One region of the Psychrobacillus mangrovi genome, then DNA from elsewhere that is predicted to be linked to it. Evidence: riboswitches for the same ligand, from Rfam matches in the RefSeq annotation. Region 1 holds a riboswitch; the other holds the start of a gene.

Region 1 (5,774 bases):
AAGAAATCAATAATCACCGAAGAAAATAACAATCCATGAATACCATTATAAAAAAATGTTCGATAGTTCATCCAAGCGATTAAAAATATCGGCAAGCTAACACAAATAATAGCAATCCCAACTTTTACGTTAAATAAATAATGAATGATTAAACTTATTCCAATGGCTCCACCGTCTAATAGATGATAAGGAACAATAAAAAAGTTGATTCCAATTGCTATTAAAATACTTCCAATAAAAATAATAAGAGATTTTTGTAAAAACATAATCATCACCTTTCCGCATATAAAAATATATGTTTATAAAATGAAAAAAACACAGGAAAAACTAATCCTGTGTTTTTTTAATCTCTTTTTAGATAATATATTATTTTGATTGCGCAAAAGTTGTCGGCATAACAACAGCAATTACTTCCCCTTTAGCACAAAGTACGTCACCTGCATATACTTCAGTTGACACTTTCCATTTCTTAGGATGAATCTCTTCAACTGTACCTTTTGCTTTTAGTAATACTTTTTGCGGTGTTGGTTTTAAGAAATCGACATGCAAAGAGCCTGTTACGAAACGGGGTGGAGCTTCGCCACTTCCTGGCTCGTGACCATTTCTTCGATGTAAAGCAAGAGATGCAGATCCTGTCCCATGGCAATCTACTATTGCTCCTATTAAGCCTCCGTATACAAATCCCGGTATTGCAATATGTTTTTCTTTTGGTTCATAAACTGTTTCCGTCTGGTCCCCATTCCAGTACGTCCGTAAATGATACCCATGTTCATTTAATCTCCCACATCCATAACACCAAGCAAAATCATCTGGATAATCATCCTGTATAGCTCGAATGTTTTCCTCCATCTCTCTTATTCCCCCTTGTAATTTTAGATTACTTATATAATACTTCTCTTCTATCTTGAAATATAGGAATTCTTTTTCGAACATCTTCTATCTGTTCTATATCAATATCCACTAATTGAACCGTCTCTTCATTCTCGCCTACCCATAAAATTTCACCCCATGGAGAAATTACCATGGAATTACCATTAAATGAATTGTTCGGATTACTTCCAACACAGTTTACAGCAATAATAAAAATTTGATTTTCAATTGCTCTTGCTTGCAACAATATTTTCCAGTGATCAATACGGATATCCGGCCATTCTGCGGGAATAAACATAACCTTTGCACCATTTAAGGTATGAACCCTCGTCCACTCGGGAAACCGTAAATCGTAACAAATAATTCCCCCCATTTCTATTCCATCTAATGTAAATAAGTTTTTTTCATTACCTTCTTCAAAATAATGATGTTCATCCATTAATTTGATTAAGTGTACTTTGTTATATTCGGAAATAATCTCTCCTGAAGAATTGGAAACATACATTGTGTTGTAAAATTTATCTCCTTTTTTAGTTGAAACAGACCCTCCAACAATATGAATATTTAATTCTTTGGATAATCGAGAAAATAATTTTTTCGTATTTTCTCCTTCTAAATCTGCAATTTCTTCTAGTCTTGTCAAATCGTAACCAGTATTCCACATCTCTGGTAGCACAACAATCCTAGCCCCTAAGGATGCAGCTTCTCTCACTTTTTCCTCTACCTTCAGAAAATTTTCTTTTGGCGCACCAAACACAATATCTAATTGAACACATGCAATTTTCATTTCGCCACCACCTATAGACATAATACTTAAAAGATTATAAGATTTGTCTAATCTATGCAACTAATTAGAAAAAGAGGTATCGCACATGGAATTTTCAAATCGATTAAAAAGTTTACCCACTCAATTTTTTGCAACACTAGTTCAAAAAGTAGCACTCGCGGTGTCAGAAGGAAGAGATGTTATAAATTTAGGACAAGGAAATCCAGATCAACCTACTCCTGAACATATTGTAAAAGCTCTACAAGATGCTGCAACAAATCCAATAGCACACAAATATTCTCCTTTTCGAGGAATAAATGAATTAAAGCAAGCTGCTGCAGATTTTTATTTACGAGAATACAAGGTAGAAATAAATCCAAATACCGAAGTGGCTATTATGTTTGGAACAAAGATAGGTCTAGTTGAGTTACCATTAGCTATGATGAATGAAAATGAACTTCTGCTCTTACCAGATCCAGGTTATCCAGATTATTTATCGGGTGTCGGATTAGCAAGTGTCCGTTTTGAAACAATGCCCCTGCTAGAAGAAAATAGTTTTCTTCCTGATTACAGTAAATTAACAGAAAATCAAAAACAAGACGCTAAGTTAATGTATTTGAATTATCCTAACAACCCTACTGGAGCTACTGCAACGAAAGAATTTTTTGAAGAAACTGTTAAGCTTGCGAAAGAATCAGATATAGCAATAGTGCACGATTTTGCTTATGGAGGAATTGGCTTTGACGGCAAAAAACCAATTAGCTTTTTAGAAGTAGAAGGTGCAAAAGATGTTGGTATAGAAATGTATACTCTATCTAAAACTTATAATATGGCCGGATGGCGTGTTGGTTTCGCAGTTGGGAATCCTAAAATGATTGAAGCAATCAATATTATTCAGGACCATTTATTTGTCAGCCTGTTCCCTGCAATACAAACTGCTGCTGCTGCAGCACTCAACGAGAGCCAGGAATGTGTAGATGATCTTGTTTCTTTGTATGAAGGAAGAAGAAATGCATTAGTAGAAGCTTGCTCAAGAATAGGATGGAATATCAAAGCACCAGAAGGCTCCTTTTTTGCATGGTTGCCAGTTGCAATAGGTTATACAAGTCAAGAATTTGCAGACTTACTTTTAGAAAAAGCAGATGTCGCTGTAGCTGCTGGGAATGGTTTCGGATCCTTTGGTGAAGGCTATGTTCGTGTCGGCTTATTAGTGGATGAAGTTCGATTGGTAGAAGCCATTAATCGTATTGAAAAGCTCAATCTATTTTAAAATAAAACCCGATTTACTTTTGTAAATCGGATTTTATTTTTTATATTCTATTTGGAGATGTTTTATTGGAATCCACTGGGTAAAACTGGTTAGTCCCTGTTTCCTCATCAAACTTACGATGAAACCCCATTCCAGTAACTTCAGCTAAAACTACATCTACTGTAATGTCAGGGTTTTCTCCTTTCATAAAATGACCTCCAAAAACGTTGCCATGTTGATCACACATAGACCCGTGAAAATGAGTTTCGTAGTCCCCATCTCTTTTACACACCACACCTGTTCCCTGTAAAAATTCTATTGGTCCCTCGTTTACTATAAGGTTATTATATCCAACTCCAATTTTAGAAGTTTCATTCGGAACAAGATAGACAAAACCACTTCTTTGAAAACTTCCAAAACAACTAATGATAGTTGCATATTCAATGCAATTTTCTTTGCATAATTCCTCTATTCCTTCAAGTAAATCTGTTCCATAAACAAGTCTTGCTCCAACAATTTTTCCAAACTGACCGGTAGCATAATTTGCACTTACTAAAGACATAAAATTCATCATCCCTGCATATTTATTTATTGATAATAACTTTAAACTAACCAGACTGAAAATTTCAACTAGAAAAAATTTGTTGACTTTAATAAGTTGATGTAGTAAATTAACTTTTATGGAATAGCTGAAAAATTAAATAGCTTTTATCTCTTATCAAGAGTAGCTGAGGGACTGGCCCGTTGAAGCTCGGCAACCATCTACATTATTTTATGTAGAAAGGTGCTAAATCCTGCAAAACAATTGTTTTGGCAGATAAGAGAGGACAATAGTATTTTCGTGTGCCTCTCTTTCTGTGAAAGAGAGGCTTTTTATATTTATTCAACGAAAGTTATAAATTATAGGAGGAAAATGAAATGAAAAAATTTGGTTTACTTTTATCAACTGTACTTTTATCTGGAGCGCTAGCAGCATGTGGGGATAGCTCAACTGATGGAGATAAAACAGAAGCATTAAATGAAAAAAAATTAGTTGTAGGGGTTACAGCAGGACCACATGAACAAATCGTTGAAGTTGCAAAAGAAGTAGCTGCAAAAGACGGACTAGAAATTGAACTAAAAGTTTTCTCTGATTACATACTTCCAAACACAGCACTATCTGAAAAAGACCTAGATGCTAATAGTTATCAGCATGAGCCTTTCTTAAATACTTTTAACGAAGACCATGGAACAGATTTAGTACCTGTTGGGAAAACAATTCTAAATCCAATGGGAGTTTACTCAGACAAATTTGACTCAATAGATGATCTTCCAGACGGAGCAACTTTTGGGTTACCTAACGATCCAACTAACGGCGCTCGCGCACTATACATTTTAGAAGAACACGGCCTAATCAAAATAAAAGAGGATAAAAGAGAAACTGCTTCCATCTATGATCTAGAAGAAAACCCAAAAAATTTAAAATTCATTGAGCTAGAAGCAGCACAAATTCCTAAACAGTTAAGCGAAGTTGATGCGGCAGCAATTAACACTAACTTTGCTTTAGATGCTGGTATTAATCCAAAAGAAGATTCTATTTTACTAGAGTCATCTAATTCACCATATGTAAACTACATTGTTGTACGCGCTGAGAATAAAGACGACCCAACGATTCAAAAGTTTGTTAAAGCTTATCAATCAGAAGAAGTTAAAAAATTCATCGAAGAAGAATTTCAAGGTTCTGTATTACCTAGCTGGGAAGAGTAGATGATATTCGGAAACGTTACCGACCTCGGTAACGTTTTCTTTAGAAAGGAAGGCAAACAATGATTGTTTTAGAAAATATATCAAAAGAATTTAAAAGTAAGAATGGCATTGTAAAAGCAGTAAATAATGTCAATATACATGTGAAAAAAGGCGAAATCCATGGAGTAATTGGATATAGCGGTGCTGGAAAGAGTACACTCATTCGTTGCGTTAATCTTCTAGAAAAACCTACTGAAGGTAAAGTTTTTATAAACGGAAAGGAAGCAACCTCCCTCCCCCTTCCAAAACTAAGAGAAGTTCGGAACAAAATAGGAATGATCTTCCAAGGTTTCAACTTGTTAAAAACAGCGACAGTTTACGATAATATAGCTATCCCTCTGAAACTTCTTGGGTATGATCAAACAGAAGTAAAAACAAGGGTAAATAAATACTTAGAAATTGTAGGCCTGACGGATAAACATAATAACTATCCAAATCAATTATCAGGTGGTCAAAAACAAAGGGTTGCTATAGCACGTGCTCTTGCACAAGAACCAGAAGTGTTATTAAGTGACGAAGCGACAAGTGCGCTTGATCCTGAAACAACTGATTCTATCTTGGAACTCTTATTAAAAATTAATAGAGAATTAGGGATAACAATTTTATTAATCACGCATGAAATGAATGTTATTCAAAAAATTTGCGATTATGTATATGTAATGGAAAATGGAGAAGTAGTTGAACAGAATTCAGCTATTAATCTATTCACTAAACCAAGTCACACAACCACTAAAAAGTTTTTAAATACAATTAGTCAGCGAAATTTACCTCCTACTTTAATCTCACAATTAAATGTTAGTGGAGCTGTTACACGTTTAACATTTGTTGGAGAAAGTACAGGTAAGCCTCTAATCGCAGAAGTTAGCCAAAAATTCAATGTTCAGCCAAATATTTTAACTGCTAATATTATTGAGTTAAAAAATGGGATCGTTGGTAACATTGTCATTCATTTGATTGGTGTTCAAGATCAAGTAAATGCAGCAATAAAATTTTTGGAAGATCACGGCGTTGGCACTGAAGATTTGGAGGGACAATCATGAGCAGATCCGAACAGTTTATAGAGCAATGGTTACCGATTATCGGAAAATCAGTGATTGAAACATT
Region 2 (5,774 bases), 120 kb from region 1:
AAACCGAGAAGGAAAAGCTGATTAGTATCAATAGAATAATTATTACTTAATTCTTCTATTAATGACTGAAGATCCCCTACTACCTGATCAAAAACAGCACGATGAGGTTTCCCTAGACCCTCTATTGTAAAAAACGCATATCCAGGGGGTTGTGAAATCGGTCCACGAATACTAAAAATATGGCATTTCTCATTGAAGCTAGAAACAAGACCAACCAAATCGTTTTCATTGCTCCCCATTCCATGCATTAAAAATAATGCTGGATATTTTTTATTGTCTTCTAAATCTTGTGGAGCACTATGGATATAAGTAAAATTTGAATTCATTATTATTTTCCTTTCTTTTTAGGTATTGACAAAGTAGTCCACTTATCTTCTGGTGTAACTTGTTTGGCTAGATAAATTATCTGTCCAACGTGAATAGAAATATGTGTAATACTTCGTATGAATGCTTCCAAGACAGTATGTGATTTATTTCGAATATATATCGTTTGAAGTAAGTGTTTTTCTTCTATACTATCAATTGCTTTCAAAAATACTTCACAACCTATTTCCCACACTTTAAGTAATTCTTCCCGTGATTCTATTGTACTTTCGAATTCACCGTCCCTATCTCTGTCGATCTTTTCTCCATCAGTCGATAAAAAGTCTGTCCATCGAGAAATTAAGTTTCCGCTCATATGCTTCACTAGAACATCTACACTATTTGATTGTTCATTTGGCGACCAAAAAATTGCTTTTTCGTCCATTTGCATAATCGCTTTGTCTGTATCTCTTTTCAACTCCACAAATTTCAACCGTATATTCCGAACAAATTCAGCATGTATTATAGTTGAATCTGACAATAACATCATCTCCTTTTATACTATTTTCAATAACCAATAATGTTTTACCTTCCTTCTTTCCAAAGAAATCAAATCCCTTTGAGTGAAACGATATTATTGGTAACATTATACTAGAATATATAGAAAAGGAGATGTTAATATGATTTCAAAAGTAGAAATTGGCAAAACCACACTATTTGTGAATCCTGTTGGTCTAGGAACAAATGCAGTTGGTGGCCATAATTTGTTTCCTAATTTAAATGATGAAACCGGAAAAGATATTGTGCATACAGCACTTAACAATGGAATTGATTTTTTAGATACGGCTTATATTTACGGCATTGGTAGATCTGAAGAGTTAATTGGCGAAGTATTAAAAGAAACAAAGAAACGAAGTGAAATAATTCTAGCTACTAAAGGCGCTCATAAAATCACGGATGAAAAAGTAGTCATTGACAACTCCCCTGCTTATTTAAGAGAAACTGTGGAAAACAGTTTAAAACGACTTCAGACGGACTATATTGATTTATTCTACATCCATTTTCCCGATGATAACACACCAAAAGCTGAAGCAGTCGGTACACTTCATCGTTTAAAAGAAGAAGGAAAAATACGCGCAATTGGAGTATCTAACTTTACTTTAGATCAGTTAAAAGAAGGTAACCAAGATGGTTATATTGAAGTACTTCAATCTGGATATAACTTATTAAAACGTGATGCAGAAAAGGATTTACTACCTTATACAAAAGAACATGATATCTCCTTTATTCCTTATTTCCCACTTGCTTCGGGTCTATTAACAGGTAAGTATGATAAAAACAGTACTTTTGGAGAAGGTCTCTCAAAAAATCCTTTATTCCAAGGGGAAGCATATGTTAACAATTTGGAAAAGGTGGAGCAGCTTCGACATATTGCCAACGATAAAAATGTAGGCGTTTCTAACATTGTGCTTGCATGGTATTTAACGAGAGAGAGTATTGACACTATTATACCAGGTGCTAAAAAACCTGGACAAGTTCTAGATAATTTGAAAACTGTAGATGTTCAACTAACCAAACAAGAAATAGACAGAATCGACCAGATTTTTCAATAATATAAATAAAATAGGAGGCTGAACAAAAGAATACTTTTGTTCAGCCTCTTTTTCGTTATTCCCACTCGTAAGGTGTTTCTTGATAAACATAATAATTTAACCAATTATAAAATAATAGATGGGTATGAGATCGCCAAGAATTTAATGGTTGTCTAGAAGGATTATCATTTGGAAAGTAATTTTCCGGAACATCAATTTCAATTCCTTTGTTCACATCACGAGCATATTCTTCCGCTAAAGTCGTTGCATCATATTCCAAATGCCCAGTTATCATAATATGCTTTTCGTCTTCTGAAATTACAAGGAAAACGCCGGCTTCTTTTGAATTAGATAGCAGATTAAGTCTGGTATCATTTATAATTTCATCATATGAGACAGAAGTGTAACGAGAAACGGGTGCATAAAACTCATCATTAAATCCTCGCACTAAATTAACAGTTGGATCTGATAAACGGTGAGAAAAAACGCCAAAGCATTTCTTGGACAATTCAAATTTACCAATTCCATAATGATGATAAAGAGCAGCTTGTGCACCCCAACATATATGTAAGACAGAAGTAACGTTGGTTTTCGACCAATCCATTATTTCTGTCATTTCGCTCCAATAATTTACATCTTCAAATTTCAAATGTTCAATTGGTGCCCCAGTAATGATCATTCCGTCATACTTCCGGTGTTTAACCTCTTCAAAAGTTGTATAGAAAGTGTCTAGATGTGTTTTACTAACATTTTTGGACTCATATGTTGCAGTATTCATGAAGGTCACATTCACTTGTAAGGGTGTATTACCTAATAATCTAAGAAGTTGTAATTCTGTTTTTTCTTTTTCTGGCATCAAATTTAATATAATAATGTTGAGCGGACGAATATCCTGAGCAACTGCACGCTCCTCGTCCATAATAAATATTTTTTCTTTCTTCAGTAACTCTGCAGCAGGCAATTGTTTGGGAATTTTAATTGGCATACATTTCTCCTCTTTTCCGTAAAAATAAAAACCCTCTTTTCTAATAGATAAGAAAAGAGGGTAAGCAAATGCTCTCAGTTCTTATCTTTCAAGATTAAAAATCTTGTAGGAGTTAGCACCTTTCTAACAAATGTTAGAGGTTGCTGAAGCTTCACAGGGCCATTTCCCTCAGCTTCTCTTGATAAGAGTATATTATTTTTTATTCTAATACATTATTTTCATACTATCATTTTCTGAACATTTAAGCAATGACCTATTATATTTAAACACGATTGATTGCTTCTGCTTTTCTATTTAAACAAAGTGGACTTATAAGATAATGAAATCTATTATTCTTGTCTATCCAACCAGATTTCCATTAATTTTTCTAGTTTCAGTTCCTTCTCGTCAATTACTAATAATAATTTTTCATAATCATTCCAGTCATTTTGATCATCCTTCTCTTGTCTTAGTTTACTTATTTCGTTTTCCATTTCAAAAATTTGTTCTTCTATTGATAATATTTCTAGTTTTCCCTTACTTTTTTGGGTTTTTACTTTTTCTTTAATTTCAATTGATTTTGTTGTCTCATGCATTACTTGGAGCTCGTTCCACTTTCCTCGGGCCCATTCATAAGATCCTTCAAAAGTAGTCAAACGTCCAGAGTCCAGCCATGCAGTACGAGGAAATAATTTATTTAAAAAGTAACGATCATGAGAAACGGTTAAAATTGTACCCTGAAAGTCTTCTAGTGCATCTTCTAATACTTCTCTCGATTCTATGTCTAAATGGTTGGTTGGTTCATCTAATATTAACAAGTTGATATCTTGGTGCATTAATTGGGCAAGTCGAAGTCGCATACGCTCTCCACCACTTAAATCCCCCACCCGTTTAAAGACATCTGGACCATAGAACATAAACTGTGCTAAAATGTGCCGTGCTTCCCCTTCCGCAACGCTCACTTCACTTCTAAATACATCTATTAAACGTTCTTTTGGATTCAATATCTCAAAGTGTTGAGAAAGAAACCCAATCCGTACATTACTACCTAATCTAGCAGTACCTTCATCCGGATTAATTTCACCTCGCAATAACCTTAGAATTGTTGATTTTCCTGTTCCATTTCGTCCAACTATTGCAACTCTATCTTTCCAATAAACATTCAAATTCGTTTTTAAAAGTAGTATTTTTTCTCCGAATGACTTAGAAACGTCTTCCATAATGACAACTTCTTTACCACTTCTAGGTGCAGCATCGAATGATAAACTCATCTTCTTAGGGTCTATAATTGGTTTTCTCACTTTCTCCATTCTTTCTAATGCACGTTCCATGTTTCTAGCTTGTCGATGAAGCCCAGGATTTGGTGGAACAGCTTCATTTGCCCACTGTCTCAACCGCTTAATTGCTTCCCTCATTTTTTTTATCTTTTTTTGTTGTTCTTCATATTCCTGAAATTCCCTCATGAGTCGATCTTCCTTGTCAACTATATAAGAGGAATAGTTACCATGGTATAGAGTTAATTCTCCGTCCTCTAGATCAGCTACTTTTGTGATTACTTGATCTAAAAAGTATCTATCGTGCGAAATAATAACAACGGTTCCTGTGTAGTTAACTAAATATTGTTCTAGCCATTCAACAGCAAATAAGTCTAAATGGTTGGTTGGTTCATCTAATAACAATAAATCTGGTTGTGTTAACAATAATTTACCTAGCATTATTTTTGTTTGCTCTCCACCACTTAAGTTTGAAAAAGATTGGTGAACGAACGAGGATAATTGTAAACCTTGGATAACTCTTTCTATTTCTGAATCCAAAGAATATCCCCCAAGATTAGTGAAATCCTCTTGTACATTTCCATATTCTTGAAGCAATTTTTCCATATCAGTTTGATTATCCGTATAGGATAATTTTTCTTCTATTTGTTGCATTTTCGATTGTATTGCTTTTAGCTTTTCGAAAGCACTATTTAAAACATCCATACCTGTTACTTCTTCAGAAAAAGATGGTATCTGTGCTAAATGGCCAATTTTAGTTCCTTTTTTAAAGTTGATAATACCAGTATCTGGTGACTCCATGCCGGTAATCAATTTAAATAGTGTCGTTTTTCCTGATCCGTTTCTTCCGACAATTCCCAATTTGTCTCTTGTTTTAATCGACAAAGATAAGTTTTCAAAAATGGTATTTCCTCCGAGCATTTTACTTACATCTTGTATTGTACAAATCATATGTTTCGCTTCCTTTCAAGTTCAATATAGCTGGAAGCACTTTTTCTGCACAAAAAAAGACTGCTTGAAAAGCAGTCCTCTCCCATTAAAATATGGTTCAGAAAGAATGACTTATCAGCTGTGAAATTCATTTAATTTACTAAAAATGGGCAGACTTCTCCCGTTGTTAGAAATTTCATGAGTAATCGCACAGAAAATGGATAAAAATACCAATATAAATCCATATGCGTTCACAGCGTTTTTCATACTTTCTTCACCTCCGTTCAGTTAGTTAAAAATATTCTAACATATAATTATTTTATTCACAATAATCATTTTTCAATAAGATGATCATTGTTATCGTCTTTATCAATAATACCCTCTTCATTTTCAACATTTACATCTTCATTACCAGTTACAGGACTATTACCAGTCTTACTATCAAGCTGTGTTTCCGTCTTGGGTGGTCCATTTGTGTCACGATTTGATCCACACGCTGATAAGCTCAGCAATAGGAAAACTAGAGAAACGCTAAGAATTTTTCGCATAAAATGTCTCCTCGTTTTTCATTAGATTGCTCATATTCTAATGTTTTATCCATAAAAAAACTCCAATACTTTACGTATTGGAGTTTGGTTGGCGTTTAATTATTCTTCAATATCAAAGTGAATTTCATCTTCGTCATTATATTCAGAACCATTTTCAAATAAA

The links. Region 1 has a riboswitch for S-adenosylmethionine ahead of WAX74_RS01405 (MetQ/NlpA family ABC transporter substrate-binding protein). Riboswitches for the same ligand answer to the same signal wherever they lie in the genome.
Region 2: linked by a shared signal. The riboswitch ahead of metA (homoserine O-acetyltransferase MetA) and the one ahead of WAX74_RS01405 (MetQ/NlpA family ABC transporter substrate-binding protein) in region 1 are both predicted to bind S-adenosylmethionine.

The regions. Positions count from the first base shown of each region.
Region 1 covers NZ_JBAWSY010000001.1:271,401-277,174, forward strand. Annotated here, with positions in the region: gene WAX74_RS01380 (YitT family protein) at 1-266, opposite strand, end outside; gene WAX74_RS01385 (PaaI family thioesterase) at 367-849, opposite strand; gene WAX74_RS01390 (carbon-nitrogen family hydrolase) at 878-1,657, opposite strand; gene WAX74_RS01395 (pyridoxal phosphate-dependent aminotransferase) at 1,743-2,906, shown strand; gene WAX74_RS01400 (PPC domain-containing DNA-binding protein) at 2,947-3,447, opposite strand; SAM riboswitch class I at 3,598-3,709, shown strand; gene WAX74_RS01405 (MetQ/NlpA family ABC transporter substrate-binding protein) at 3,804-4,631, shown strand; gene WAX74_RS01410 (methionine ABC transporter ATP-binding protein) at 4,691-5,710, shown strand; gene WAX74_RS01415 (methionine ABC transporter permease) at 5,707-5,774, shown strand, end outside.
Region 2 covers NZ_JBAWSY010000001.1:150,870-156,643, forward strand. Annotated here, with positions in the region: gene WAX74_RS00795 (alpha/beta hydrolase) at 1-326, opposite strand, end outside; gene WAX74_RS00800 (DUF1572 family protein) at 329-844, opposite strand; gene WAX74_RS00805 (aldo/keto reductase) at 984-1,916, shown strand; gene metA (homoserine O-acetyltransferase MetA) at 1,972-2,880, opposite strand; SAM riboswitch class I at 2,959-3,068, opposite strand; gene abc-f (ribosomal protection-like ABC-F family protein) at 3,210-5,084, opposite strand; gene WAX74_RS20950 (RAxF-45 family protein) at 5,199-5,330, opposite strand; gene WAX74_RS00820 (hypothetical protein) at 5,396-5,611, opposite strand; gene WAX74_RS00825 (sporulation protein) at 5,711-5,774, opposite strand, start outside.